DNA from 2 places in the Streptomyces sp. NPDC015131 genome. Region 1 is predicted to be linked to the other one. Evidence: predicted binding sites of a transcription regulator. Region 1 holds the regulator's gene; the other holds the start of a gene.
What was found. The regulator HrcA, encoded in region 1, represses chaperone genes, less so after heat shock. The targets are predictions, from matches to a motif close to TTNGCACTCNGNNNNNCNGAGTGCNAA.
Positions count from the first base shown of each region.

Region 1 (15,056 bases):
AACGAGCTGTACTGGCGCGGCGCCGACTGGTGGGGCGCGGGCCCCGGGGCGCACAGCCATGTGGGGGGCGTGCGCTGGTGGAACGTGAAGCACCCCGGCGCGTACGCCGCCGCGCTGGCCGGCGGGCGCTCGCCGGGCGCGGGGCGCGAGCTGCTGTCGGAGGAGGACCGGCGGGTCGAGCGGGTCCTGCTGGAGCTGCGCCTGCGGGAGGGGTGCCCCCTGGGTCTCCTGAAGCCCGCGGGCCTGGCCGCCGCCGGGCGGGCGGTAAGGGACGGGCTCCTGGACCCCGGTCCTTACGCGGAGGGGCGCGCCGTCCTGACGCTGCGGGGCCGCCTGCTCGCCGACGCGGTGGTGCGGGACCTGACCGACTGACCGACTGACCCGCCGGGTCCCGCCCGGGACACCCCCTAGGGTGCCGTCACGAAATCGATCAGCTCCTCGACCCGGCCCAGCAGCGCCGGCTCCAGGTCCTTGTACGACGTGACCTTCGACAGGATGTGCTGCCAGGCGGCGCCCGTGTTGTCCGGCCAGCCCAGCGCGCGGCAGACGCCCTTCTTCCAGTCCTGGCCGCGCGGCACGGTGGGCCAGGCGGGGATGCCGACCGACGCGGGTTTCACGGCCTCCCAGACGTCGATGTACGGGTGCCCCACGACCAGGGTGTGGGCGTCCGTCACCGAGGCGGCGATCCGGGACTCCTTGGAGCCGGGCACCAGGTGGTCCACCAGGACGCCGAGACGGGCGTCCGGCCCGGGGCCGAAGTCCCGGACGACGGCCGGAAGGTCGTCGACGCCCTCCAGGTACTCCACGACCACGCCCTCGACGCGCAGGTCGTCGCCCCACACCCGCTCCACCAGCTCCGCGTCGTGGCGCCCCTCGACATAGATGCGCCCCGCGCGGGCCACACGCGCGCGTGCCTCCGGTACGGCGATCGAGCCGGAGGCGGTGCGCGTCGGGCGGGCGGGCCCCGACGGCGGGCGCACCAGCGTCACCGGGCGTCCCTCCAGCAGGAAGCCGCGCGGTTCGAGGGGGAAGACCCGGTGCTTGCCGAAGCGGTCCTCCAGCGTCACCGTGCCGGCCTCGCAGCCGACCACCGCGCCGCAGAAGCCGGTACCCACCTCCTCCACCACCAGATCGAGGTCGGCGGGCACCTCGGGGACGGGTGCGGACTTCTTCCACGGAGGCGTCAGATCGGGCTGGTAGCTGCGCATCCGCCAGACGCTACGACATCCGCCGGACGCCGCGACACCCCGCGCTACGACACGCCGAACCGCCGGGCCAGCTCGTCGCGTTGGGCTCGGACGAAGGCGGCGTCCACCACGGCCCCGTGCCCCGGCACGTACAGGGCGTCCTCGCCGCCCAGCTCCAGGAGCCGGTCCAGCGCGGCCGGCCAGCGCGAGGGGACGGCGTCCGACCCGGCCTGGGGGTCGCCGGACTCCTCCACCAGGTCCCCGCACAGGACGACCGGCCGGGGGCCCGGCACCAGCACCGCCAGGTCGTGGCCGCTGTGGCCCGGCCCCACGTTCGCCAGGAGCACCTGCCGGCCGCCCAGGTCGATCGTCCACTCGCCGCACACCCGGTGGTGCGGGACGACCAGGACGTCGGTTGCCTCCACGGCGTCCGCCTCGGCCACCCCGTGCCGTACGGCGTCGTTCCGCAGCGAGTCCCGGCCGCCGGACAGCAGGGCGTCGACGCCGACCGCGCCGTACACCTCCGCCCCGGCGAAGGCGGCCGTGCCGAGCACATGGTCGAAATGCGGGTGGCTGAGTGCGACATGCGTCACTCTCCGGCCGCCCATCAGCGCCTGGGCCTGGGCCCGGATCGCGGCGCCCTCACGCAGCGTGGCGCCCGTGTCGTACAGCAGCGCGCCCGCCTCGCCGACCACCAGGGCCGTGGTGGCGTCCCAGACGGGCAGCCTGCGGCGCCCGGCGCCTTCGGCCAGGCGCTCCCATCCGAACTCTTCCCAACTGACGTCCATACCGCGACGCTATCGGCAACCACCAGCGCCGTCGCGCGGTAGCGTGGTCGGCCGCCCTTGCTACGGGCGCACCCCGGCGCCGTACACTGGCCGGGGACCACTGGCACTCGGACAGGGCGAGTGCCAGCTAAGCGGGAAGAACGAACCACCGTCAGCTGGAGGTGCGCGCGATGCTGAGCGAACGCAGACTCGAGGTGCTGCGCGCCATCGTCCAGGACTACGTGGGCACCGAGGAGCCGGTCGGCTCCAAGGCCCTCACGGAGCGCCACAACCTCGGCGTCTCGCCCGCCACCGTGCGCAACGACATGGCGGTGCTGGAGGACGAGGGCTTCATCGCCCAGCCCCACACCAGCGCGGGCCGCATCCCCACGGACAAGGGCTACCGCCTCTTCGTCGACCGGCTCGCCGGCGTCAAGCCGCTGTCGTCGCCGGAGCGGCGCGCCATCCAGAACTTCCTGGACGGCGCCGTCGACCTCGACGACGTGGTGGGCCGCACGGTACGGCTGCTGGCGCAGCTGACCCGGCAGGTCGCGGTCGTGCAGTACCCCTCCCTGACGCGCTCCACCGTGCGTCATGTGGAACTGCTGCCGCTGGCCCCGGCCCGGCTGATGCTGGTCCTGATCACCGACACGGGCCGGGTCGAGCAGCGCATGATCGACTGCCCTGCGCCCTTCGGCGAGGCGTCCGTGGCCGACCTGAGGGCCCGGCTGAACAGCCGTGTCGTCGGCCGGCGCTTCACGGACGTGCCGCAGCTGGTGCAGGACCTCCCCGAGTCCTTCGAGGCGGAGGACCGGGGGACCGTCTCCACGGTGCTGGCCACCCTGCTGGAGACCCTGGTGGAGGAGACCGAGGAACGGCTGATGATCGGCGGCACCGCCAATCTCACCCGCTTCGGGCACGACTTCCCGCTGACGATCCGGCCGGTGCTGGAGGCGCTGGAGGAGCAGGTGGTGCTCCTGAAGCTGCTCGGCGAGGCCACGGACTCGGCCATGACCGTACGCATCGGGCACGAGAACGCCCACGAGGGCCTCAACTCCACGTCCGTCGTCGCGGTCGGCTACGGTTCGGGCGACGAGGCAGTCGCCAAACTCGGCGTGGTCGGACCGACCCGCATGGACTACCCCGGAACGATGGGAGCGGTACGCGCAGTGGCACGTTACGTCGGACAGATCCTGGCGGAGTCGTAAGTGGCCACGGACTACTACGCCGTACTCGGCGTGCGCCGCGACGCGTCCCAGGACGAGATCAAGAAGGCGTTCCGGCGGCTCGCCCGCGAGCTGCACCCGGACGTCAACCCGGACCCGAAGACCCAGGAGCGGTTCAAGGAGATCAACGCCGCCTACGAGGTGCTGTCGGACCCGCAGAAGAAGCAGGTCTACGACCTCGGCGGCGACCCGCTGTCCGCGTCCGGCGGCGCCGGGGGCGCGGGCGGGTTCGGCGCGGGCGGCTTCGGCAACTTCTCCGACATCATGGACGCCTTCTTCGGTACGGCGTCCCAGCGCGGCCCCCGCTCGCGCACCCGCCGCGGCCAGGACGCCATGATCCGGCTGGAGGTCGAGCTCCAGGAGGCGGCCTTCGGCACCACCAAGGACATCCAGGTCGACACGGCCGTCGTCTGCACCACCTGTTCCGGTGAGGGCGCCGCGCCCGGCACGTCGGCCCAGACCTGCGACATGTGCCGCGGCCGGGGCGAGGTCTCCCAGGTCACCCGGTCCTTCCTGGGCCAGGTCATGACGTCCCGCCCCTGCCCGCAGTGCCAGGGCTTCGGCACCGTCGTCCCGACCCCGTGCCCCGAGTGCGCGGGCGACGGCCGCGTGCGGTCCCGCCGTACGCTCACGGTCAAGATCCCGGCCGGTGTGGACAACGGCACCCGCATCCAGCTGGCCGGCGAGGGCGAGGTCGGCCCCGGCGGCGGCCCCGCGGGCGACCTGTACGTGGAGATCCACGAGCTGCCGCACCCGGTCTTCCAGCGGCGCGGGGACGACCTGCACTGCACGGTGACCATCCCCATGACGGCCGCCGCACTGGGCACCAAGTGCCCGCTGGAGACGCTGGACGGGCTGGAGGAGGTCGACGTCCGCCCCGGCACGCAGTCCGGCCAGTCGATCCCGCTGCACGGGCGCGGTGTCACGCACCTGCGCGGCGGCGGGCGCGGCGACCTGATCGTGCACGTCGAGGTCCAGACGCCGTCGAAGCTGGACCCGGAGCAGGAGCGGCTGCTGCGGGAGCTGGCCAAGCTGCGGGGCGAGGAGCGGCCGACCGGCCAGTTCCAGCCGGGCCAGCAGGGGCTGTTCTCCCGCCTCAAGGACGCCTTCAACGGCAGGTGACGCGCACGGGACCCGGCCGGTGCGGCCGGGTCCCCGGGCGGGGTGCCCTCCGGGTGCGGCGCGCCGGCGGGGGCGTGACACCATGCGTGCATGTCCTCCGCACTGACCGATCTCTGCCCGTACCCGATCGTGCAGGCCCCCATGGCGGGCGGCGCCTCCTGCCCCCGGCTCGCCGCCGCCGTGTCCGACGCCGGCGGCCTGGGCTTCCTCGCCGCCGGGTACAAGACCGCGGACGGCATGTACCAGGAGATCAAGCAGGTCCGCGGGCTGACCCCGCGGGCCTTCGGCGTCAACCTGTTCATGCCGCAGCCCGGGCAGGCCGACCCCGCCGCCGTCGACGTCTACCGCGACCAGCTCGCCGGCGAGGCCAACTGGTACGACACCCCCCTCGGCGACCCCGACGCCGGGCGCGACGACGGCTACGAGGCCAAGCTGGCCATCCTGCTGGACGACCCGGTGCCGCTGGTGTCGTTCACCTTCGGCTGCCCGGCGCCCGAGACCCTCGCCGCGTTCCGCCGCGCCGGGACGCTCACCGTCGTGACCGTCACCTCGCCCGACGAGGCGCTGGCCGCGCGGGCGGCGGGCGCCGACGCCGTGTGCGTCCAGGGCGTCGAGGCCGGCGGGCACCAGGGCACCCACCGGGACGACCCGGAGAGCGGGGGATCCGGTACGGGCCTGCTGTCGCTGGTCGCCCTGGTCAAGGAGGCCGTCGACCTGCCGGTCGTGGCCGCGGGCGGCCTGATGCGCGGCGGCCAGATCGCCGCCGTCCTCGCGGCGGGCGCCGACGCCGCCCAGCTCGGCACCGCGTTCCTGGTGTGCCCCGAGTCGGGCGCCAACGACCTGCACAAGCGGGCCATGACCGACCCGCTGTTCACCCGCACCGAGCTGACCCGTGCCTTCTCGGGCCGGCCCGCGCGGGGCCTGGTCAACCGGTTCATGCACGAACACGGCCCGTACGCCCCGGCCGCGTACCCCGAGGTCCACCACCTGACCAGCGGGCTGCGCAAGGCCGCCGCCAAGGCGGGCGACCCGCAGGGCATGGCGCTGTGGGCGGGCCAGGGCCACCGGCTGGCCCGCGACCTGCCCGCCGGGCGGCTGGTGGAGGTCCTCAAGGCCGAGCTGGACGCCGCCGCGGCCTCCCTCGCGCCCCGGGGCGGCACCGCGTGACCGCGCCGGTGTTCCTGGTGGAGCGGGTCACCGGCGGCACCGTCACCCTGGACGGGCCGGAGGGACGGCACGCGGTGTCCGTGCGGCGGCTGCGGGTCGGCGAGGAGATCGTCCTCACCGACGGCGCCGGCACCGGGGCGTACGGCACGGTCGCCGCCGTCGAGGGCAAGGACCGCCTCGACGTCGCGGTGCGCGAGGTGCGGACGGAGCCGGAGCCGTCGCCCCGCATCACCGTCGTCCAGGCCCTGCCCAAGGGCGACCGGGGCGAGCTGGCGGTCGAGACCATGACCGAGACCGGCGTCGACGCGATCGTGCCGTGGGCCGCGTCCCGCTGCATCACCCAGTGGAAGGGCGACCGTGGCCTGAAGGCCCTCGGCAAGTGGCGGGCCACCGCGCGCGAGGCGGGCAAGCAGTCGCGCCGGCTCCGCTTCCCGGACGTCGCCGACGCGGCGACCACCCGCCAGGTCGCCGAGCTGATCGGGCGCGCCGCGTTCGCCGCCGTCCTCCACGAGGAGGGCGCCCTGCCCCTGGCGACCGCCGAACTGCCCGCCACCGGCGACATCGTGCTCGTCGTGGGCCCCGAAGGGGGCGTCTCGCCCGAGGAATCGGCCGCCTTCGCCGAGGCGGGCGCCCGGCCCTACCGCCTCGGCCCCACCGTGCTGCGCACCTCGACCGCCGGAACGGCCGCCACCGCCCTGCTCCTGGGACGCACCGGCCGCTGGTCCTGACGGCCGGCCGGACCCGCTGGGCCTCGACGGCGGACGGCCGGACCCGCTGGTCCCGGCGGACGGCCGGACTGCCGGTGCCGACGGACGGCCGAACCTGCTGGGCCTCGACGGCGGACGGCCGAACCTGCTGGGCCTCGACGGCGGACGGCCGGACCCGCTGGTCCCGGCGGACGGCCGGGCTCGCGGTCTTCACCGCCGCCCCGCCGGACCCGCTGCCCCCGCCCGTCCCGGTGCCCCCGGCCGTCCCGTGCCCCCGGTTGTCCACAACTCCGGGGGTCCACCGGGCCGGTTGTCGGACCCGGTCCGTAAGGTGGCCGCATGTCCGACGAGTCTCCTCTCATCCGCAGCCTGCGCGCCGCCGTCGCCGCCGCGCCCGGTGACGTGCCCCTGCGGCTGCACCTCGCCGAACTCCTGCTCCAGGAGGGGCGCGGCGACGAGGCGGTCGCCGAGGCCGCCGCCGCCCTCCAGCACGCCCCCGGGGACGCGGACGCCCGCGCCCTGATGGGCCGCGCCATGGGCATACCGCCCGCGCCCCCCGTACCTCCTGCTGCCGCGCCGTCCCCCGGGCCCCGCCAGGACTTCGACTGGGCCGCCGCCGAGCAGGAGGTCGGCGACCTCGTGCCGCCCCGCTTCGTCGAGGGGGCGGAGGCGCCCCTCACCGCCGACGGCCTGGGCGACGGCCCGGGCGACGCCGGCGCCTGGGACGTGGAGGTGCCCGGCGCCGTGCGGCTCGCGGACGTCGGCGGCATGCAGGAGGTCAAGGACCGCCTGGAGGCCGCGTTCCTGGCGCCCATGCGCAACCCCGAGCTGCGCAAGCTGTACGGCAAGAGCCTGCGCGGCGGCCTGCTGCTGTACGGGCCCCCGGGCTGCGGCAAGACGTTCATCGCCCGCGCGGTCGCCGGTGAACTGGGCGCGAGCTTCCTGTCGGTGTCGCTCAGCGACGTCCTGGACATGTACATCGGCGCCTCCGAGAAGAACGTCCACGACATCTTCGAGACCGCCCGTGCCCAGGCGCCCTGCGTGGTGTTCCTCGACGAGCTGGACGCGCTGGGAGCCAAGCGCAGCCGCAGCCACCACAGCGGCCTGCGCAACGTCGTCAACCAGCTCCTCACCGAGCTGGACGGCATCGCCGCCGGGAGCAACGAGGGCGTGTTCGTCCTCGCCGCGACCAACGTCCCCTGGGACGTGGACATCGCCCTGCGCCGCCCGGGCCGCCTCGACCGCACCCTGCTGGTGCTGCCGCCCGACGCCGCCGCCCGGGAGGCCGTCCTCCGCTACCACCTGCGCGACCGGCCCATCGAATCGGTCGACCTGGCCAAACTGGTCCGGGCCACCGAGGACTTCTCCGGCGCCGACCTGGCCCACGTCTGCGACAGCGCCGCCGAGACCGCGCTGCTGGACTCGGCCCGCACCGGCACCGTACGGATGATCAACATGCGGGACCTGCTGGGCGCCGCGAAGCAGATCCGGCCGTCCACCGACCCCTGGTTCGCCGCCGCCCGCAATGTGGCGACCTTCGCCAACGACGGCGGCATGTACGACGACCTCCTCGCGTACCTGAAGCGGAAGCGCAAGCTGTGACCGGCCCGGGGCCCGCCACGCCGCCGTCCCTGACGCTCGAACGGGCCGGGGCGCTCTACGACCTGGAGCGGTACGAACAGGCCGCCGCCCTCGCCGCGCAGCACCTCGCCCAGCAGCCGGACGACGCCGCGGCGCTGGCCCTGCTGGCCCGCTGCCGGCGGCACCTCGGCGACCACGCGGAGGCGCTGCGGCTGGCCGACGAGGCGCTGCGCGCCGACCCCGAGCTGCCCTCCGTGTGGCTGCTCCGCGCCGACCTGCTCGCCCAGGGCCCGGCGCGCGGGCCGCAGTGGGCGGCGGCCGAGGACTCCGCGCGCCGCGGGATCGCCCTCGTACCGCACCACTGGGCCGGGTACCACGTGCTGGGCACCATCCTCGCCCGCTCCGGGGACCGCTCCCGGGCCGGCGAGGCGTACGCGCTCGCGCTGCGCTCCGTCGAGCTGGGCCCCGAGGAGGACGCCACCCACTTCCTGCTGGGCCTGACGGCGTACCAGCTCAAGGACTACCGCACGGCGGAGCGGGCCTACGAGAACGCCCTCCGCCTCAATCCGCAGAGCAGCGAGGCCCACAACAACCTGTCGCTGCTGCACCTGCGCCGCCGCTGGTACACGCGCGGGGCGTGGACCCGGGCCGCCGAGGGGTTCGTCGACTCGGCCGCGCTGGACCTCGGTGACCGCGAGGCCCGCTTCAACCTGGAGACCATGGCCTGGGGCACGGCGGCGGGCGCCCGCTGGGTGGCCCTGGCCGGCTTCCTGGCCGCCGGAGTCGGCTCCGCCCCGCTGCGCGGCGGGAGCGGCGGGGCCGCGGCGCTCACCGGTGAGCTGATCGGCGCCGCCGTGGTCGCCGGCCTGTGGACCGCCTGGTTCCTGTGGATGCGGCGCCGGGTGCCGCCCCGGCTGCGCCGCCCCCTGCTGCTGATCTCCCGCAGCTGCCCCCCGGTGCTGTGGATGGCGGGCGCGGTCGGCCTGCTGGGCCTGCACTCGGTGGCCACCCTGGCGCTGCCCACCGCCGACGCCGGGGTGATCGCCGCGCTGGGCGGACCGCTGTTCTGGGCCGTGGTCCTCACGTACTGGGTGAGCAGGTCCGCCCTCAACAGGCGGGCGCCGGGCCGCCGATAGAGTGCCCCCGTACCCGACAGGAGACAGAAAGGACCTGGCCATGGCCGGAGAACCGCAGAACGACTGCCTGTTCTGCAAGATCGTGGCGCGGGAGGTCCCGGCCACGATCGTCCGTGAGTCGGAGACCACCCTCGCCTTCCGCGACATCAACCCGCAGGCCCCCACCCACGTCCTGGTCATCCCCAAGGCGCACCACCGGGACGCCGCCGCGCTGGCCGCCGCGGCACCGGACGTCGCCGCCGATGTGCTCCGCGAGGCCGGGGCCGTCGCCGAGGACGAGAAGACCGCCGACTCCGGCTACCGCATCGTCTTCAACACCGGTACCGGCGCCGGGCAGACCGTCTGGCACGCGCACGCCCACGTCCTCGGCGGACGCGGTCTGACCTGGCCCCCCGGCTAGCCGCGGGACGGCCACGGAACCATGTCCGTCAGGGAACTCGTCGTGCTGGGCACCGCAAGCCAGGTGCCCACCCGGCACCGCAACCACAACGGCTACCTGCTGCGCTGGGACGGCCAGGGCGTCCTCTTCGACCCGGGCGAGGGCACCCAGCGCCAGATGCTCCGCGCCGGGGTCGCCGCGCACGACATCGACCGCATCTGCGTCACCCACTTCCACGGCGACCACAGCCTCGGCCTCGCCGGGGTCATCCAGCGCATCAACCTCGACCAGGTGCCGCACCCGGTGACCGCCCACTACCCGGCGAGCGGGCAGCGCTTCTTCGACCGGCTGCGGTACGCGACGGCGTACCGCGAGACGGTGCGGCTCACCGAGGCGCCGGTCGCCGAGGACGGGGTGCTCGCCACGGGCCCCACGTACACGCTGGAGGCCCGGCGGCTGTCACACCCCGTCGAGTCGTTCGGCTACCGGCTCACCGAGCCCGGCGGGCGCCGCATGCTGCCCGGGCTGCTCGCCGCGCACGGCATCACCGGCCCCGACGTCGGCCGCATCCAGCGCGAGGGCGCGCTCGGCGGGGTGCGGCTGGAGGACGTCAGCGAGCCCCGGCGCGGCCAGCGTTTCGCGTTCGTCATGGACACCCGGCTGTGCGACGGTGTCCACGCGCTCGCCGAGGGCTGCGACATGCTGGTCATCGAGTCGACGTTCCTCGACGAGGACGCCGTGCTCGCCGAGGACCACGGCCACCTGACGGCCGGCCAGGCGGGCGCGGTCGCCCACCGGGCGGGCGTGCGCCACCTGGTCCTCACCCACTTCTCCCAGCGGTACACCGACCCCGACGCCTTCGCGCGGCAGGCCCGGGCGGCCGGGTTCGGCGGCGAGCTGACCGTCGCCCAGGACCTCGTCCGCGTCCCGCTCCCCCCACGCAGGTAAGGCCACGCACCATGCACCTCCCCGAAGCACTCCCCAAGGCGGAGCTCCACCTCCACATCGAGGGCACCCTCGAACCGGAGCTCGCCTTCGCCCTCGCCGCGCGCAACGGCGTCACCCTGCCGTACGCCGACACCGAGGAGCTGCGCCGGGCGTACCTCTTCACCGACCTCCAGTCCTTCCTGGACCTGTACTACGGGCTGATGGCCGTGCTGCGCACCGCCGACGACTTCACCGAGCTGGCCGACGCCTACCTGGCGCGGGCCGCGAGCCAGGGTGTCCGGCACGCCGAGATCTTCTTCGACCCGCAGGCGCACACCGAGCGCGGGGTGCCCTTCGGCACGGTCGTGGAGGGCCTGGCGCGGGCGCTGGACCGCTCCGAGGAGCGGCACGGCGTGTCCACCCGGCTGATCATGTGCTTCCTGCGCGACAAGTCGGCCGAGTCGGCGATGGAGACCCTGCGGGCGGCCGAGCCGTATCTGCGGCACATCACCGGCGTGGGGCTGGACTCGGCGGAGGTCGGCCATCCGCCGTCCAAGTTCGCCGAGGTGTACGAGGTGGCCGGGGCGCTCGGGCTGCGGAAGGTGGCGCACGCGGGCGAGGAGGGCCCGCCCGCGTACATCCGCGAGGCCCTGGACGTCCTGGGCGTGGAGCGGATCGATCACGGCCTGCGCGCCATGGAGGACGACGAGCTGGTGGCGCGGCTGGTGCGGGAGCGGGTGCCGCTGACGCTCTGCCCGCTGTCCAACGTCCGGCTGCGGGCGGTGGACGTCCTGGAGGACCACCCGCTGCCGTCGATGATGGCCGCGGGGCTGATGGTGACGGTGAACTCCGACGACCCCGCCTACTTCGGCGGGTACGCGGGCGACACCTTCCACGCGGTGCGCGAGGCGCTGGCCCTGGGGGAGGAGCAGCTGCGCGAGCTGGCCCGCAACTCGTTCCTGGCCTCGTTCCTGGACGACGACGAGGACCGCAGGGCGCGGTACCTCGCCGAGGTCGAGGCGTACGACTTCGACTGACGCCCGGCCCCCGTCTCGTACCCCGTCGCCGTCCTGCCCGTCGCCGTCCCAGCCGTCGCCGGCGCGGACGACGAGGACCGGGCAGGCCCGCCGTCAGCCCTGCTGGCCCGAGGGGCCCGCCTGGCGGTAGGCGCGGCGCCGGACCAGGAGGGGCGCCAGGGAGCGCACGGGGAATTCGGTGACCGGCTGCTCCGGCGCGCCGATCTGCGGGGCGGCCAGGCCCGTCGCCGCGCCCGTGGTGCCCGCGACGACCGCCGCGGGGGCACCGCCCCGGCGCCGGACCGCGCCCGGCACCAGCGGGCGGCCCGAGGTGTGCAGCGCGACGGCGGTCAGCGGCCCGGCGAGCAGGACCAGTACGGCGCCCAGCACCAGCCCCATGCCGGGGTAGCCCGCCCGCTCGGACAGCAGGCTCCCGGCGACGGGGCCGCAGGCCACGCCCAGGGAGGATGCCGAGCCGGCGAGCACCGCCCACCGCCCGCGCGGGTCCAGGGAGGCGGCCAGGCCGATCAGGTACGACAGGACGACCGGGTAGCAGGCGTTCCACAGGATCTCGCCCGCCGCGAAGGAGGCGAGGCCCTCGGCGGCGGAGCTGAGCGCGATGCAGCCGGCGATCACGACGGTGCCGAGGCCGATCGGCAGGGCGCGGCCGAGCCGGGCGCCCAGCGCGCCGGCCGCGGTGACGCCCAGCAGTCCGGCGCCGAGCGCCGCCGCGAACACCGCGCCGACGGTCACCTCGCTGAGGCCCGCCTGGGTGAGGCCGATCCGGCCGCTGACGCCCCACAGCGCGTTCTGCGCCATCGACCAGCAGACCATCGCGCCCGCCAGCACCAGCCCGGCGCGCGGCCGGGGCAGCGGGGAGGCCGCTTCCCGGACCTCGCCGGTGTCGTGGCCGGTCTCCAGCCGGGCGGTGGCCGGCCAGACGGCCGCCGCGACCAGGGCGAGCGCGGCGAAGGGCAGGGCGTGCCCGCCGCCCAGGTGCGGGATCGTCAGGTAGAGCGCGCCGGCGGTGGCGGACACGGTCAGCAGGCCCAGGGTGGAGGCGCGGTGCGGGTCGCGGCGGCCCGCGATGCCGGCGGCGGCGACCGCGGTGGCGGTCCCGGAGCCGATGCCGCCGGCCACGGCACCGGCGACGACCAGCGGGACGGCGGAGGCGAGGGCGGCGCAGCCGTAGCCCGTCGCGGCGGCCAGCAGGCCCGCGCGGGCCAGCCGGCGCGGCCCGTACCGCTCGACGCGGGAGGCGAGGGTGAAGCCCGCGGCGGCGGAGCCGAGGAGCAGCCCGGAGCCGACGAGTCCGGCCTGCGCCGGGGTCAGGCCGAGTCCGGCGGAGAGGCGGCCGACGACGGTCGGGAGGAGGTACGAGGCGAGGTAGCCGGCGGTGAAGACGGCGACCAGCGGCCACAGGGCGCGCGGGCGCGAGGGCATGGGCGTTCCCGGACGGGAGAAGGGCGGGGGAGGGGTGGGCGCCCGGTGTCGTACGGGAGTCGTGCACGGGAACGCGGGGCAATTTGTATCAAGGTCACCGGCCGCACGCGAAGGCGAGAATCTGTGATCTGTGTCACAAAGAGTTTGCGGTGGGTTGAGCCGGGTAACAACCGCACTTCTTCCGGGCCGGACGGCCGCCGCGGACGGCGAGAATCGGGCACACTGTCCTGATCCGTACCGCGACCGGGGAGCCCGCCGTGACCATGTCCCGAGGAGAGCAGCAGCAGCGGCAACACACGGCCGGAATCGACCCGTTGGACGCCCTGCGCACCCCCGCCGACCCGGAGTGCGACGTCTTCCTCACCGGCACCGTCTTCCTCGACATCATCTTCACCGGCCTCGACAGCGCCCCCGTGCGCGGCACCGAGACCTGGGCGCGCGGCATGGGCTCCAGCCCCGGCGGCGTCGCCAACATGGCCTCCGCCCTGGCCCGGCTCGGCCTGCGCACCTCCCTGGCGGCGGCCTTCGGCGACGACCACTACGGCGAGTACTGCTGGGACGCCCTGGAGCAGGGCGAGGGCATCGACCTGTCCCGCTCGCGCACCGTGCCCGGCTGGCACTCGCCGGTGACCGTCTCCATGGCGTACGAGGGCGAACGCACCATGGTGTCGCACGGCCACGAGGCCCCGCCGCCGGAGGGCGCCCTGCCCGCGTGCCCGCCACGCGCGCGTGCCGCCGTCGCGTCCCTCGTCCCCGGCCGCCCCGAGGAGTGGGTCGCCGAGGCCGCCCGCCGCTCCACCCGGATCTTCGCCGACGTCGGCTGGGACGACACCGGCCGCTGGGACCTGGCCGCCCTGCCGGACCTGGACCACTGCGAGGCGTTCCTGCCCAACGCCGAGGAGGCGATGCGCTACACCGGCACGTCCTGCCCGCGCGCCGCCGCCCGGGCGCTCGCCGACAAGGTGCCCCTCGCCGTCGTCACCCTGGGCTCCGAGGGCGCCTACGCCGTGGACGGCGCCACCGGGGAGTCCGCCGAGGTGCCCGCCATCGAGGTCGCCGCGCTCGACCCGACCGGCGCCGGGGACGTCTTCGTCGCCGGGTTCGTCACCGGCACCCTGGCCGGCTGGCCGCTCGCCGACCGGCTCGCCTTCGCCGGGCTCACCGCCGCCCTGTCGGTGCAGGAGTTCGGCGGCTCGCTGTCCGCCCCCGGCTGGGTGGAGATCGCCACCTGGTGGGACCGCGTCCAGGGCCTGCCGGGCCAGGACCCGGCGGCGCTGGCCCGGTACGCCTTCCTGGACGCCCTGCTGCCCGCCCCGACCCGGCCCTGGCCGCTGCGGCGGGCCGTGCCCACGATCGGCTTCGGGCGCTCCGCCTGACCGCGGGTGCCCGAAAAGCCTTCGGGGTTGTCAGCGCCACGACGTACGCTTGATGTCCAGAGGTTGTCGAGCAGCGAGAACCCCGCAACGGAGGTATGTGCAGGCCTGAGAGCCGGCCCATGACGCAGACACCCACAGCCCAGACCCAGCAGGCGCGCGCGCAGTTCACCGTCCCTGCCAAGCACCCCATGGTGACCGTGCTCGGCTCGGGCGACGCACTGCTCCGCGTGATCGAAGAGGCGTTCCCGGCCGCCGACATCCATGTCCGGGGCAATGAGGTCAGCGCGGTCGGACCGGCGGGCGAAGTCGCTCTGATCCAGCGCCTGTTCGACGAGATGATGCTGGTGCTCCGCACCGGGCAGCCGATGACGGAGGACGCGGTGGAACGCTCGATCGCCATGCTCAGGGCGAGCGAGAACGGCACGGCCGAACCGGGGCAGGAGAGCCCCGCCGAGGTGCTCACCCAGAACATCCTCTCCAGCCGCGGCCGCACCATCCGCCCCAAGACGCTCAACCAGAAGCGGTACGTCGACGCCATCGACAAGCACACGGTCGTGTTCGGCATCGGCCCCGCCGGCACCGGCAAGACCTACCTGGCCATGGCGAAGGCGGTCCAGGCCCTGCAGTCCAAGCAGGTCACCCGGATCATCCTGACCCGGCCCGCCGTCGAGGCGGGCGAGCGGCTCGGCTTCCTGCCCGGCACGCTCTACGAGAAGATCGACCCCTACCTGCGGCCGCTGTACGACGCGCTGCACGACATGCTCGACCCCGACTCGATCCCGCGCCTGATGGCCGCGGGCACGATCGAGGTCGCGCCGCTGGCGTACATGCGCGGCCGGACGCTCAACGACGCCTTCATCATCCTCGACGAGGCGCAGAACACGAACCCCGAGCAGATGAAGATGTTCCTCACCCGGCTCGGCTTCGACTCGAAGATCGTCATCACCGGCGACATCACCCAGGTCGACCTCCCCGGCGGCACCAAGAGCGGTCTGCGCCAGGTCCGGGACATCCTGGACGGC
Region 1 covers NZ_JBIBVB010000002.1:817,297-832,352, reverse strand. Annotated here, with positions in the region: gene hemW (radical SAM family heme chaperone HemW) at 1-372, shown strand, start outside; gene ACF08D_RS09445 (DUF3097 domain-containing protein) at 408-1,208, opposite strand; gene ACF08D_RS09440 (MBL fold metallo-hydrolase) at 1,253-1,975, opposite strand; gene hrcA (heat-inducible transcriptional repressor HrcA) at 2,146-3,162, shown strand; gene dnaJ (molecular chaperone DnaJ) at 3,163-4,302, shown strand; gene ACF08D_RS09425 (nitronate monooxygenase) at 4,393-5,469, shown strand; gene ACF08D_RS09420 (16S rRNA (uracil(1498)-N(3))-methyltransferase) at 5,466-6,197, shown strand; gene ACF08D_RS09415 (ATP-binding protein) at 6,516-7,778, shown strand; gene ACF08D_RS09410 (tetratricopeptide repeat protein) at 7,775-8,893, shown strand; gene ACF08D_RS09405 (histidine triad nucleotide-binding protein) at 8,934-9,293, shown strand; gene ACF08D_RS09400 (ribonuclease Z) at 9,315-10,220, shown strand; gene ACF08D_RS09395 (adenosine deaminase) at 10,232-11,236, shown strand; gene ACF08D_RS09390 (MFS transporter) at 11,330-12,658, opposite strand; gene ACF08D_RS09385 (carbohydrate kinase family protein) at 12,922-14,034, shown strand; gene ACF08D_RS09380 (PhoH family protein) at 14,154-15,056, shown strand, end outside.

Region 2 (15,056 bases), on a different contig from region 1:
TCGCGGTCACCGCCGGACCCGGCCTCGCCGGCGCGCTGCTGGTGGGCGTCTCGGCGGCCAAGGCGTACGCCTTCGCGCTGGACAAGCCGCTCTACGGGGTGAACCACCTGGCCTCCCACATCTGCGTGGACCAGCTGGAGCACGGGCCGCTGCCCGAGCCGACGATGGCGCTGCTGGTGTCCGGCGGCCACTCCTCGCTGCTGCTCGCCCCGGACATCACCTCCGACGTCCGGCCGATGGGCGCGACGATCGACGACGCGGCGGGCGAGGCGTTCGACAAGATCGCGCGCGTGCTGGACCTGGGCTTCCCCGGCGGGCCGGTGATCGACCGGCTGGCCAAGGAGGGCGACCCGGCCGCGATCGCGTTCCCGCGCGGGCTGAGCGGCCCCCGGGACCCCGCGTACGACTTCTCCTTCTCCGGCCTCAAGACCGCCGTGGCCCGCTGGATCGAGGCCCGGCGGGCGGCGGGCGAGGAGGTGCCGGTACGGGACGTGGCGGCGTCGTTCCAGGAGGCCGTCGTGGACGTCCTGACCCGCAAGGCCGTGCGGGCCTGCAAGGACGAGGGCGTCGACCACCTGATGATCGGCGGCGGCGTGGCCGCCAACTCCCGGCTGCGGGCGCTGGCCGAGGAGCGCTGCTCACGCGCAGGCATCCGGCTGCGCGTCCCCCGGCCGGGCCTGTGCACCGACAACGGCGCGATGGTCGCCGCCCTGGGCGCCGAGATGGTCGCCCGCAACCGGCCGTCCTCCGACCTGGAGCTGTCGGCGGACTCGTCGCTGCCGGTGACCGACCCGCATGTGCCGGGGAACCACGGTCACGACCACGACCATGTGCACGAGATCAGCAAGGACAACCTCTACTCATGACCGTGGTCACCCTGATGTGGGAGGCCCGCGCGGCGGAGGGCCACGGGCCGGACCTCCTGTCCTGGGCCCGCGCCCAGCGGCTCCCCGGCCCCGCCGCACCCCTCCGCCGCGAGACCTTCACGGCCCCCGGCGACCGGGTGCTGGTCCTCACCTGGTGGGAGGCCCCGGACGCCGCCCCGTACGACGCGCCCCTCCCCGAACTGCCCGACCCGCCCCCGGCGTTGGTCACCCGCCCGGTCCACCGCTGGCGCTTCGAGTCGCACGGGTAGCCTCGGGCCATGCCCAGCCGCGATGCCCTGCCGCCCCCGCCGCCGCCCGTCCATCTGCGCACCTGGCCCCACCGCGAGGCGCTGCTCGCCGACCGGGCCCGGGCGCTGGTGGAGCTGAGCCGGAGCGTCATCGGGGGCCGGAGGCTGGCGTACTGGCTGCTGACCCTGGCCGGACTGGTGGTGGGCGTGCGCATGGTCACCGGGAGCGTCGGCTGGTTCCAGCAGCCGCAGGACCCGCTGACGGTGGTCGCCGCCGCCCTGCTGGTCTGCCTGGGGCTGGCCGTCCTGGCCCCGCTCGTCGTCGCCGTCGTGCTGGGCGTGCGCCACGACCGCACGGCCCGCGACCGGGCGCGCGCGTGGGCGGCCCTCGACCCCGCGCCGGTCCGCGACCCGGGGCTGCGGGCGCCGGGCCTGAGCCTGGCGTGGCTGCTGCTCGCGTTCGCGCAGTGCGCGGGCGGCCTGTGGCTGTCGTTCGCCGTCCCGGCCTCGGCCCGCCCCGGGGAGACCACCTACGCCGAGGTGGCCCTGGCCATGGGCGACGGGCTCGTCCTCTGGATCAGCGGTCTGATCGGGGCCTTCACGGCCGTCGGCCACCGGCGCCTGGTGCTGGCCCTGGCGCCGCCGGTCACGCCCCGGCGGGGCTGACGGGCAGCGGCCGGCCGACCAGCATCGCCGGCGCTCCGGCCACCCGGGTGAGGAAGACCGTCGCCGCGTTCGGCCCCTTCGGCTTCAGCTTCCGGCGCAGCTCCTCCGGTTCGACCGCCGAGCCCCGCTTCTTCACGGTGAGGGTGCCCACCTCCCGCTCACGCAGCAGGGCCTTCAGCTTCTTGAGGTTGAACGGCAGCTCGTCGGTGATCTCGTAGCCGGTGGCGTACGGGGTGGAGCGCGGCTCGTCGGCCGTGACGTACGCGATCGTCCCGTCGATCAGGCCGCCGCCCAGCTCCTCGGCGGCCTCCGCGACCAGGTGCGCCCGGACCACGGCGCCGTCCGGCTCGTACAGGTAGCGGCCGACCGGGCGGACCGGGGGGTCGGGCAGTCCGCGCCCGGTGAGGGTGTGCGGGCCGGGCAGGAGGGTGGCGGTGACCGTGCCGGGGCGGGTGCCGAACCACAGCACGGCCTCCTTCACGTCGCCGCCGTCCGAGACCCACTCGGCCGCCGCGTCCCGGGGGACCGTCTCGTGCGGGATGCCCGGGGCGATCTTCAGCGCGGCGACCGGCGCCCGGCGGGCCGCCTCCACGGCCCAGGACAGCGGCGGGGAGTACGCCTCCGGGTCGAAGATCCGCCCCCGGCCGCCGCGCCGCGCCGGGTCCACGAAGACGGCGTCGTACCCGGAGGTGTCCACCTCGGTCACATCGGCGCAGCGCACCTCGATCAGGCCGGCCAGGTCCAGCGCGGCGGCGTTCGCGCGGGCCGCCTCGGCGGTCAGCGGGTCGCGGTCCACCGCCAGCACCCGGATGCCGGCGCGGGCGAAGGCGATCGCGTCGCCGCCGACCCCGCCGCACAGGTCCGCCACGCTGCGCACGCCGAGGCGGGCGAAGGCGGCGGCGCGGTGCTCGGCGACCGCCCGGCGGGTGGACTGCTCGACCCCGCCGGGCGTGAAGTACATGCGGTGCGCGTCCCGCTCGCCGAACTTGGCCACCGCCCGCTGCCGCAGCCGGGCCTGCCCGGCCGCCGCCGTGACCAGCTCGGCCGGGTGGTCGCGGCGGAGCCGGGAGACCACCGCCAGCTCCTGCGCGGGGGTGTGGTCGCGCAGGGTGGTGAGCAGGGCCTGGCCCTCGTCGGTGAGGAGCGCGGAGAAGGCGGCGAGATCGGTCACCCGGCCCATTGTGGGCCAGCCGGGGGATGGTGCGCGCCCGGCGGCGGTGTCGCCCGGGGGACGGGGCGGCGCGCTGACAGGATGCGGCGCCATGCAGCTAGTACGACAAAAAGGTCAAACGGTAAGCAAGCGGGCGCGGGTCCTCCTCGCCGCCCTGGTGGTCGCGGCGATCGGCTCCGGCTGCGCCGCGGACGGCGACCGGGACGGACCGGCCGGAGCGGGCGGCGGCGCGGCCGGGCCCGCGGCGGGACAGCAGCCCCAGCGGCCCCCCGACGCCGCCGCGGCCCTCACCGCGTACGTGGAGAAGGTCCGGCGCGCCCAGGCCGCCCGCGCCCTCGCCGCGAAGAAGTGGGGCCTGCGCGCCACCCCGCTCGCCGCGCCCCCGCCCCCGGCCGCCGCCGAGAAGCCGCACATCACCTTCCGCAAGGGCTTCGGGGTCGGCGACCCCACCCTGCCGCCCGTCTTCACCACCGTGCCGACCAAGGACCGGATCGTGTTCCTCACGATCGACGACGGCGCGGACAAGGACCCCGAGCTGCTGCGGATGATGGACGAACTCGGCATCCCCTACAGCGCCTTCCTCAGCGACTACCTGGTCAAGGAGGACTACGGCTACTTCAAGCGGATGCAGGACCGGGGCGTGGCCCTGCACAACCACACCCTCAACCACCGCTACATGCCCGCCCTCTCGTACGCGGAGCAGAAGCGCGAGATCTGCGGCCAGCAGGACGTCATCGAGAAGCGGTACGGCAAGCGGCCCCCGCTCTTCCGCCCGCCCTACGGCAACTACAACGCCGACACCCTGCGCGCCGCCCGGTCGTGCGGGGTGAAGGCGGTGCCCCTGTGGGCGGCCGAGGCGTTCCCCGACCACATGGAGTGGCGGGAGTGGGACCGGGACCTGCACCCCGGCGACATCATCCTGACCCACTTCCGCGGCCGGCAGGACTGGAACGGCTCCATGGCGGACATGATCCGGCAGGTGATGGACGTCGTCACGGCCAAGGGATACGCCGTGGCCAAGCTGGAGGACTACGTCTGAGCACCTCCATCGGCCCCCGCCGGACGGCCGCCGGACGGCCGGCGGACGGCTCGCGGACGCCACGACCGGGCGGTGAATTGGCACTCCGCTTGACCGAGTGCTAATCGCGGTCATAGTCTCGGCTCTGGCACTCCCCGCAGGAGAGTGCCAACACAGCGACGGGCAGGTCCGGCACCCGCGACGACGGATCGACCTGGTCGCCACCTCAGACAACATGACCCCGTGAGATCTCCGAAGGGGGAGGTCGGATCGTGACGACCACCAGCTCCAAGGTTGCCATCAAGCCGCTCGAGGACCGCATTGTGGTCCAGCCGCTCGACGCCGAGCAGACCACCGCCTCTGGCCTGGTCATCCCGGACACCGCCAAGGAGAAGCCCCAGGAGGGCGTCGTCCTGGCCGTTGGCCCGGGCCGCTTCGAGAACGGCGAGCGCCTGCCGCTCGACGTCAAGACCGGCGACATCGTGCTGTACAGCAAGTACGGCGGCACCGAGGTGAAGTACAGCGGCGAGGAGTACCTCGTCCTCTCGGCTCGCGACGTGCTCGCGATCGTCGAGAAGTAATTCACTGAGCAGAATGCTTTTCTGAGCCGCGCCCCTGGCCCCCGCTGATGACACATTGCCGGGCGGCGAGGGGCGCGGTTCGTCAACCAGAGTTTTCGAGAGGGCTGAATCGCTCCCATGGCGAAGATCCTGAAGTTCGACGAGGACGCCCGTCGCGCCCTTGAGCGCGGCGTCAACAAGCTTGCCGACACCGTCAAGGTGACGATCGGCCCCAAGGGCCGCAACGTCGTCATCGACAAGAAGTTCGGCGCGCCGACCATCACCAACGACGGTGTCACGATCGCCCGCGAGGTCGAGATCGAGGACCCGTACGAGAACCTGGGCGCCCAGCTGGTGAAGGAGGTGGCGACCAAGACCAACGACATCGCGGGTGACGGCACCACCACCGCCACCGTCCTGGCCCAGGCCCTGGTCCGCGAGGGTCTGCGCAACGTCGCCGCCGGCGCCTCCCCGGCCGCCCTGAAGAAGGGCATCGACGCCGCGGTCAAGGCCGTCTCCGACGACCTGCTCGCCACGGCCCGCCCGATCGACGACAAGGCCGACATCGCCGCCGTGGCCGCGCTCTCCGCGCAGGACCAGCAGGTCGGCGAGCTCATCGCCGAGGCGATGGACAAGGTCGGCAAGGACGGTGTCATCACCGTCGAGGAGTCCAACACCTTCGGCCTGGAGCTCGACTTCACCGAGGGCATGGCCTTCGACAAGGGCTACCTGTCCCCGTACATGGTCACCGACCAGGAGCGTATGGAGGCCGTCCTCGACGACCCGTACATCCTGATCCACCAGGGCAAGATCTCCGCGATCACCGACCTGCTCCCGCTGCTGGAGAAGGTCATCCAGGCCGGCTCCTCCAAGCCGCTCCTGATCATCGCCGAGGACGTCGAGGGCGAGGCCCTGTCGACCCTGGTCGTCAACAAGATCCGCGGCACGTTCAACGCCGTCGCGGTCAAGGCCCCCGGCTTCGGCGACCGCCGCAAGGCGATGCTCGGCGACATGGCCGCCCTCACCGGCGCCACCGTCATCGCCGAGGAGGTCGGCCTCAAGCTCGACCAGGCCGGTCTGGACGTGCTCGGCACCGCCCGCCGCGTCACCGTCACCAAGGACGACACCACCATCGTCGACGGCGGTGGCAAGTCCGAGGACGTGCAGGGCCGCGTCGCGCAGATCAAGTCCGAGATCGAGACCACGGACTCCGACTGGGACCGCGAGAAGCTCCAGGAGCGCCTCGCGAAGCTGGCCGGCGGCGTGTGCGTGATCAAGGTCGGCGCCGCCACCGAGGTGGAGCTGAAGGAGAAGAAGCACCGTCTGGAGGACGCCATCTCCGCGACCCGCGCCGCGGTCGAGGAGGGCATCGTCTCCGGTGGTGGCTCCGCTCTGGTCCACGCCGTCAAGATCCTCGACGGCAACCTGGACAAGACCGGCGACGAGGCCACCGGTGTCGCGGTCGTCCGCCGCGCCGCCGTCGAGCCGCTGCGCTGGATCGCCGAGAACGCCGGCCTGGAGGGCTACGTCATCACCTCCAAGGTCGCCGAGCTCGACAAGGGCCAGGGCTTCAACGCCGCCACCGGCGAGTACGGCGACCTGATCAAGGCCGGCGTCATCGACCCGGTCAAGGTCACGCGCTCCGCCCTGGAGAACGCCGCCTCCATCGCCTCCCTGCTGCTCACGACCGAGACCCTGGTCGTGGAGAAGAAGGAGGAGGAGCCGGCGGACGCGGGCCACGGCCACGGTCACGGCCACTCCCACTGACGCCTGCCGAGCGTTCCGAGGCCCGGTGCCCCCGTCGCGGGGGCACCGGGCCTCGGTGTTGTACGACGTCGGCCCGGGTCCCGGTCCGGCCGGGGTGCCGGTCCGGCGGCCGGTGCTCCTACGCGGCCGGGGTGCCGGTCCGGCCGGGGAGCGGTTACGCGGAGCGGCCCAGCTCCTGCGGCAGCACCGGCTCGGCGAACGGCGCCCCCTTCGCGTACCGCTCCAGCTCGTCCAGCGCGTGGTCCGCCACCCGGTGCAGCTCACTGCCGAGGGAGCCCGCGATGTGCGGGGTCAGCAGCACGTTGGGCAGGCGGTAGAGCGGCGAGTCGGCCGCCGGCACCTCGGGGTCGGTGACGTCCAGCACGGCGTCGAGACGGCCCGAGACGAGGTGCGGGAGCAGGGCGGCCTCGTCGACCAGCGAGCCGCGCGAGGTGTTGATGAGCGTCGCGCCGTCCCGCATCAGCGCCAGCTGCGGGGCGCCGATCAGATGGCGGGTCGACGGAAGCTGCGGGGCGTGTACGGACACGATGTCCGCGTGGGCGCACAACTCGTCCAGGGCGGCGGGCACGGCCCCGAGCGCGGAGGCGTCGGCGGGGGTGACGTACGGGTCGTACAGCAGCACCCGCAGGTCGAAGGGGCGCAGCAGCTCGATCACCCGGCGGCCGATCCGGGAGGCGCCCACGATGCCGACCGTACGGCGGTGGTTGCCGCTGTCCGCCAGCTCCCGCAGCCAGTCGTGGCCGGCGCGCAGCTCCGCGTACCGCCGTGCGGCGCGGAAGGCGCGCTTGCCCGCCATCAGGACGGCGGCGAGGGTGTACTCGGCGACCGGCAGGGCATTGGCCCCGGCGGCCGACGCCACCCTGATCCCGCGCTCCCAACAGGCGTCCGTGACATGGTGCTTGACCGATCCGGCGGCGTGGACGACGGCGCGCAGGCGGGGCGCCCGGTCCAGGACGTCCGGGGTCAGCGGCGTCGCGCCCCAGCAGGTGAGCAGCACCTCCGCCTCGGCGAGCGCCGCCGCGACCACGGGGGAGGGGGCGGCCAGGTCGTGGGCGACCAGGTGCGGATCGGTGCGCGCCAGCGCGGCGAGGCGGGCGCGGTGGTCGTCGGTGAGCAGGCGCCCCGCGATGCCCGGCCCCATGGCCAGGAGCACGGCGGGACGCCCGGAGGGGCGCCCGGAGGGCGGGGTACCGGGGGCACGATCGGTGGCGTGGTGCATGGCGGAACCTGCGCTCCTCACGTACGGGCCTCGCCCGGCGCTGCCGGCGGGCGGGCCGCCCCGCGCCGGCGGAGGGTGTGGCCGCGATGATCGAGCCGCCCCCGGGCGAAGTCAAGGGCGCGAGCCGCCCGGCGCGGCCCGCGTCCGCCCGCTGGTGCGGTGGCCGGTGCGGTGGCCGGGCCGTGCCGTCCGGCCGGCGGCCGGTGCGGCGGCCGGGCCGGGCGGGTACGCCGCTCGGCGGGCCGTCCTCGTCACCGTGGTGTCACCGTGTCATCACTGAGGCCCGTACTTCCGGCCCGCGCGGGAGCTGACCCCGCCGAGCAGGCTGCGCGGCGCCAGCTTCACCACGCCCATCAGCGCCTTGTAGCGCGGGTCGGGCACCGACAGCGTCCGGCCCCGGGACAGGTCGGCCAGCGCGGCGGCGACCAGCTTGTCGGCGTCCAGCCACATCCAGCCCGGGATGTTGTCCGTGCCCATCCCGGCCCGCTCGTGGAACTCGGTCCGGACGAAGCCCGGGCACAGCGCCATCAGCCGCACACCGCTGCCCGCCAGGTCGCGCGCGGCGCCCTGGGTGAACTGCACCACCCACGCCTTCGACGCCCCGTAGGTGCCGCGCGGCACGAACGCCGCCACGGACGCCACATTGACCACACCGCCCCGGCCGCGCTTCCGCATCGACGCGGTCGCGGCGGACGTCAGCCGCAGCACCGCCTCGCAGTGCACCTTCAGCATCTTCAGCTCGTCGGCCATCGACACGTCCAGGAACCGGCCCTTGTTGCCGAACCCGGCGTTGTTGACGAGCAGATCGACCGGCCGCCGGGGGTCGGAGAGCCGGGCCTCCACGGCCGCGATGCCGTCCTCCCCGGACAGGTCGGCGGCCAGCACCTCCGCCTCGATCCCGTGCCGGTCGTGCAGCTCGGTCGCCTGGTCCCGCAGCCGCTTCACGTCCCGGGCCACCAGCACCACGTCGTGGCCGTCCGCCGCCAGCCGCCGCGCGAAGGCGGCCCCGATTCCCGCCGTCGCGCCTGTGATCAGTGCAGTCGTCATACGCGCACGGTAGTGCCCCGCGCGGACAACCCCGTGCGCGGTCCACAGGGAGGGGGAGGCGGACGACCGTACATGTACGGAGTGTCAGGATCCGCCCCCGGTCCGGCGACAGGTCCGGCGCCGGTCCGCCCCCGGTCCGCCCCCGGTCCGGCGCCGGTCCGGCGCCCGGTCCGCCGTCGGCCGCCCGTCAGGAAGCCTGCCGGGCCGCGTACTTCAGCGCCGTCTCCCGCCACTCCGGGTCCAGCGCGTCACCCGCCGCCAGGACGCCCGGCAGCAGCTCCCGCTCCAGCGTCACCGCCCGGAAGGCCAGCCCGACCGTCACCTCGTGGTCCGGCCGGTGCACCACCTCCACGGCGTCCCCGGCGCACACCTCGCCCGGCTCGACCACCCGCAGGTACGCGCCCGGCGCGGCCTGCCGGATGAACCGCTTCACCCAGCCCCGCTCGGCCAGCCATCCCCCGAACGTCCGGCACGGGATCCGTCCGGAGGCCACCTCCAGCACCGCGCCGCCGATCCGCCAGCGCTCGCCGACGAGCGCCGCGTTCACGTCCAGCCCGGCGGTGGTGAGGTTCTCCCCGAAGGAGCCGTTGGCCAGCGGGCGCCCCAGCTCGGCCTCCCAGACATCCAGGTCCTCGCGCGCGAACGCGTACACCGCCTGATGGGTCCCGCCGTGGTGGCGCAGGTCGCACACCGCGTCCCCGGCCACGCCGCTCCCGCCCTCGCCCTTCGGCCCCGGATCGGCCACCCGTACGGGCCCTTCGGCCGGACGTTTGTCGATACCGGTCGTGCCACCCGGCGCGTCGGTGAAATCGGCGGCCTTCGGCCGGCCCAGATTGACGGTGAGAACTCGCATGACGTCACGCTAACGGGCGTACGCTCAAAGCGACCACCTGATATTTCGCGCCCGCTCCAAGCGAGCCTTATAGTCGAAGGGTGATCGAAGCCCGACACCTGCGTGTCCTCCGCGCCGTCGCCGCCACCGGCTCCTTCTCCGCCGCCGCGCGCGAACTGGGCTGCACCCAGCCCGCCGTGAGCCAGCAGATGAAGGCGCTCGAAACGTCCGCCGGCACCCCGCTGCTGATCCGTACGGGCCGGGAGATGCGCCTCACGCAGGCCGGCGAGGCCCTCGTCCGGCACGCCTCGGGCATCCTCGCGGGCCTCACCGCCGCCGAGGAGGAGATCGCCGCCATCGCGGGCCTGCGGGCCGGCCGGGTGCGGCTCGCGTCCTTCCCCAGCGGCAGCTCGACGCTGGTCCCCACCGCGCTCGCCGCCCTCCGCGCGGCCCACCCCGGCACCCGGGTCTCCCTGGTGGAGGCCGAGCCGCCCCGGTCGGTCGGCATGCTGCGCGACGGCGACTGCGACGTGGCGCTCGCCTTCCGCTACCGCCCGGCCGTCGCGGAGTGGGACGACCTGGTCGTCCGCCCGCTGCTCGCCGACCGCCTGATCGGCCTCGTCCCGGAGGGGCACCGGCTCGCGGACGCCGAGGCCGTCGCCATCGGCGAGCTGGCCGAGGAGTCCTGGATCGCCGGCTGCCCCCGCTGCCGCCGCCAGCTGGTCGAGGTGTGCGAGACCGCCGGGTTCGCCCCGCGCATCGACTTCGCGACCGACGACTACCCGGCGGTGGTCGGCCTGGTCGGCGCCGGCCTCGGGGTCGCGGTCCTGCCCGAACTGGCCATCCGTTCGGTGCGCCCCCGGGGTGCCCGTACGGTCGCGCTGGAACCGGCCGTCGAGCGGGAGATCGTCGCCCTCACCCTTCCGGACCTCGCCAAGGTGCCGGCCGTCGAGGCCACCCTCGACCAGCTCACCCGCGCCGCCGCCCTGGCCTGACCGCCGGGGCCCTCGGCCGCCCCCGAGGGCCCCGGGCCGTGCCCTCCCGCGCACCCGGTCCGTGTTCTCCCGCCCCCCCGGTCCGTGGCCACGCACGCGTGGCCACCGTTCCGCGCGCGGAAACATCTGTGAAGAAACGTTCCTTCAGATGGCTTCGGGTCTGTCCCTCAGGTGCGGGCCGGGCTCCCCGACGACGCCGTGACGAGACGGTTGCGGGCTCGTCCCATCAACTCCTCGCGCTCGTCCTCGGTGAGGCCGCCCCATACGCCGTAGGGCTCCCGCACGGCCAGTGCGTGGGCCGCGCACTCCGCGCGGACCGGGCACCGCATGCAGACCTCTTTCGCCGAGTTCTCGCGCGCACTCCGCGCCGCGCCACGCTCCCCCTCGGGGTGGAAGAAGAGCGAACTGTCGACCCCCCGGCAGGCCGCGAGCAGCTGCCAGTCCCACAGGTCGGCGTTGGGTCCGGGAAGGCGGGAGAAATCTGCCATGGCGCATGTCCCCTTGGTTCCGGTACTGAGCGGGTGAGTGGGCTGATACAGCCACGACCGTACAACTACTGTCTAAGTAGATGTAAATATGACTCATTGCGAATCTAGCCACAGACACCGACAAAGTGAAGGAAAAGCCGCTAAATGGGGCATAGCTCTGGGTGAAGGTGCGGTGACCGGCGCCGCTCTCCTCCGTACGCGCTCCCTCACGTAGAGTGCCGAAGGGGGAGGTCGAGCCCGTAACTCTTTCGAGTGACCGTCGTTGAGAGTGCGGAGGCGGTTGAGAGAACAAGCGCTCGGGCAGGTGTCCGGGGGCGTCAACCGCACAGGTGACGATTCGTAACCAGCCTGGAGGCTCAAGGTGACGCGCATCAGCTGCGGAGGACGGCCATGACATCCGTCCTCGTCTGCGACGACTCCCCGCTTGCCCGAGAAGCGCTCCGCCGCGCCGTCGCGACGGTGCCCGGCGTCGAGCGCGTGACGACCGCGGCCAACGGCGAGGAAGTCCTCCGCCGCTGGGGCGCGGACCGCTCGGACCTGATTCTGATGGACGTACGCATGCCCGGACTGGGCGGCGTGGAGACCGTGCGCCGGCTGCTCTCGGCGGACCCCGGCGCCCGCATCATCATGCTCACCGTCGCCGAGGACCTGGACGGCGTGGCGCTCGCCGTCGCCGCCGGTGCCCGTGGCTACCTGCACAAGGACGCCTCGCGCGCCGAGCTGCGGGCCACGGTCACCCAGGCCCTCGCCGACCCGACCTGGCGGCTCGCCCCGCGCCGGCTGCGCTCGGCCGAGATGGGCGCCGCCCCCACCCTCACCGCACGCGAGATCCAGGTGCTGGAGGGCATGAGCCACGGCCGTTCCAACGCGGAGATCGGCCGTGAGCTGTTCCTCTCCGAGGACACGGTCAAGACGCACGCCAGGAGGCTCTTCAAGAAGCTGGGCGCTTCGGACCGGGCGCACGCCGTCGCGCTCGGATTCCGCTGGGGCCTGGTGCGCTAGGAGCATGACCGTACCGATCCCGTCCGCCGGCCGGCGGACGGGGCGGTGGAGGCCCGATATCCGTTTCCCCGCGGATGCCGCATCCTTGAAGGGTGGAGTTCCTCGGGGACGAGTCGATCGAGCGGGAGGGGAGGGCGCAGGAGATGACGTCCGGCGCACCTGCTCATAACGCTTCGGTGCACAAGAGTGGACGCGGTGCCGCGGACGAGCGACCGCCAAGGCACCATGGACCGATGCGCGACAACGAGGCGGACCGGGCCCATGGGGCCATCGGCGCACTCGTCCACCGTGCGGTCGACGGCGACGAGCAGGCCACGCACGACCTCCTGGCCCATGTCCACCCGCTCGCCCTGCGCTACTGCCGCACCCGGCTGAACCGCCTGCCCGGCGACGCGCGCCACTTCGTCGAGGACCTCGCCCAGGAGGTCTGCGTCGCCGTGCTGATGGCCCTGCCGCGCTACCGGGACACCGGCCGCCCGTTCGAGGCGTTCGTCTTCGCCATCGCCGGCCACAAGGTCGCCGACCTCCAGCGGGCCGCGATGCGCCACCCCGGCTCCACCGCCGTGCCCTCGGACGAGATGCCCGAGCGGCCCGACGACTCGCTGGGCCCCGAGGAGCGGGCCCTGCTCAGCGACGACGCCGAGTGGGCCAAGCGCCTCCTCGCCAACCTCCCGGAGAACCAGCGCGAGCTGCTGGTGCTGCGGGTGGCCGTGGGCCTCACGGCCGAGGAGACCGGCCAGATGCTGGGCATGTCGCCGGGCGCGGTCCGGGTCGCCCAGCATCGCGCGCTCAGCCGGCTGCGGGCGCTCGCCGAGCAGTGAGCCCGGCCGGTCCCGGCCGGCGCGGGACGGTGTGGGCCGTCCGTGTGAACGTCCAAAACTTCCGGGTGATCTTGCTCGTGGAATGAGACACGCCCGCAGGCCGTTAGCATGGACATCCGCACCGATCAAGGCCATATGGGGAAGGTGTCATGACTGCAAACGTCGACGGAGTGCCCGAGAAGTTCGCGACACTCGGGCTGACCTACGACGACGTGCTGCTGCTGCCGGGGGCCTCCGAGGTGCTCCCCAACGCGGTCGACACCTCGTCCCGCATCTCGCGCAACGTACGGGTGAACATCCCGCTGCTCTCGGCGGCGATGGACAAGGTCACCGAGTCCCGCATGGCGATCGCGATGGCCCGCCTCGGCGGTGTCGGCGTGCTGCACCGGAACCTCTCCGTCGAGGACCAGGTCAACCAGGTCGACCTGGTCAAGCGCTCCGAGTCCGGCATGGTCACCGACCCCATCACCGTCCACCCGGACGCGACGCTCGCCGAGGCCGACGCCCTCTGCGCCAAGTTCCGCATCAGCGGCGTCCCCGTGACCGACCCCGCGGGCAAGCTCCTCGGCATCGTGACCAACCGCGACATGGCCTTCGAGAGCGACCGCACCCGCCAGGTCCGCGAGGTCATGACGCCGATGCCGCTGGTCACCGGCAAGGTCGGCATCTCCGGCGTGGACGCCATGGAGCTGCTGCGCCGCCACAAGATCGAGAAGCTGCCGCTGGTCGACGACGCCGGCATCCTCAAGGGCCTCATCACCGTCAAGGACTTCGTCAAGGCGGAGAAGTACCCCAACGCCGCCAAGGACAAGGAGGGCCGCCTCCTCGTCGGCGCCGCCGTCGGCGCCAGCCCCGAGGCCCTGGAGCGGGCCCAGGCGCTGGCCGGCGCGGGAGTGGACTTCCTGGTCGTCGACACCTCGCACGGCCACAGCAGCAACGCCCTCGGCTGGATGGCGAAGATCAAGTCCAGCGTGGACGTCGACGTGATCGGCGGCAACGTCGCCACCCGTGACGGCGCCCAGGCCCTGATCGACGCCGGTGTCGACGGCATCAAGGTCGGCGTCGGCCCCGGCTCCATCTGCACCACCCGCGTCGTCGCCGGCATCGGCGTCCCGCAGGTCACCGCCATCTACGAAGCCTCGCTCGCGGCCAGGCCCGCCGGCATCCCGCTGATCGGCGACGGCGGGCTGCAGTACTCGGGCGACATCGGCAAGGCGCTGGCCGCCGGCGCCGACACCGTGATGCTCGGCAGCCTCCTCGCGGGCTGCGAGGAGTCGCCCGGCGAGCTGCTCTTCATCAACGGCAAGCAGTTCAAGTCGTACCGCGGCATGGGCTCGCTCGGCGCCATGCAGTCGCGCGGCCAGGGCCGGTCGTACTCGAAGGACCGCTACTTCCAGGCCGAGGTCGCCTCCGACGACAAGCTCGTGCCCGAGGGCATCGAGGGCCAGGTGCCCTACCGCGGCCCGCTGGCCAACGTCCTGCACCAGCTCGTCGGCGGCCTGCGCCAGACCATGGGCTACGTGGGCGCGGCCACCGTCGCGGACATGGAGGCCAAGGGCCGGTTCGTCCGGATCACCTCCGCGGGCCTCAAGGAGAGCCACCCGCACGACATCCAGATGACCGTCGAGGCGCCCAACTACAGCCGCAAGTAGCCGCGAGCAGCCGGCAGCAGGGCCGGCGGCACGGCAGGAAGCGGCCCACGCGCGCGTGGAGGGGCGGTCCCGTATTCGGACGGGACCGCCCCTCCCGCGTGTGTCGGGGATACTGGTAGGCGCAGACGTAGAGGGAAAGGCCACACATCGTGACTGAGATCGAGATCGGGCGCGGCAAGCGCGGCCGCAGGGCGTACGCGTTCGACGACATCGCCGTCGTACCGAGCCGGCGCACCCGGGACCCGAAGGAGGTCTCGATCGCCTGGCAGATCGACGCCTACCGGTTCGAGCTGCCGTTCCTGGCCGCTCCGATGGACTCGGTGGTCTCCCCGGCGACCGCCATCCGCATCGGGCAGCTCGGCGGCCTCGGCGTGCTGAACCTCGAAGGTCTGTGGACGCGGTACGAGGACCCGCAGCCGCTGCTGGACGAGATCGCCGAGCTGGACGAGGCGAACGCCACCCGCCGTCTGCAGGAGATCTACGCCGCCCCGATCCAGGAGGAGCTGATCGGGCAGCGCATCAAGGAGGTGCGCGACTCGGGCGTGGTCACCGCCGCCGCGCTCTCCCCGCAGCGCACCGCCCAGTTCTCCAAGGCCGTGGTCGACGCCGGGGTGGACATCTTCGTCATCCGCGGCACCACCGTCTCCGCCGAGCACGTCTCGGGCGCGGCCGAGCCGCTGAACCTGAAGCAGTTCATCTACGAG
Region 2 covers NZ_JBIBVB010000003.1:769,544-784,599, reverse strand. Annotated here, with positions in the region: gene tsaD (tRNA (adenosine(37)-N6)-threonylcarbamoyltransferase complex transferase subunit TsaD) at 1-866, shown strand, start outside; gene ACF08D_RS14725 (hypothetical protein) at 863-1,135, shown strand; gene ACF08D_RS14720 (hypothetical protein) at 1,145-1,780, shown strand; gene ACF08D_RS14715 (SAM-dependent methyltransferase) at 1,761-2,960, opposite strand; gene ACF08D_RS14710 (polysaccharide deacetylase family protein) at 3,043-3,990, shown strand; gene groES (co-chaperone GroES) at 4,242-4,550, shown strand; gene groL (chaperonin GroEL) at 4,668-6,296, shown strand; gene ACF08D_RS14695 (hydroxyacid dehydrogenase) at 6,451-7,515, opposite strand; gene ACF08D_RS14690 (SDR family NAD(P)-dependent oxidoreductase) at 7,789-8,562, opposite strand; gene ACF08D_RS14685 (MOSC domain-containing protein) at 8,750-9,415, opposite strand; gene ACF08D_RS14680 (LysR family transcriptional regulator) at 9,496-10,389, shown strand; gene ACF08D_RS14675 (WhiB family transcriptional regulator) at 10,557-10,877, opposite strand; gene ACF08D_RS14670 (response regulator transcription factor) at 11,268-11,879, shown strand; gene ACF08D_RS14665 (sigma-70 family RNA polymerase sigma factor) at 12,113-12,700, shown strand; gene guaB (IMP dehydrogenase) at 12,850-14,352, shown strand; gene ACF08D_RS14655 (GuaB3 family IMP dehydrogenase-related protein) at 14,502-15,056, shown strand, end outside.
Region 2: a site for HrcA is predicted at 4,068-4,094, ahead of groES (co-chaperone GroES). Genes of this name have one in related genera too.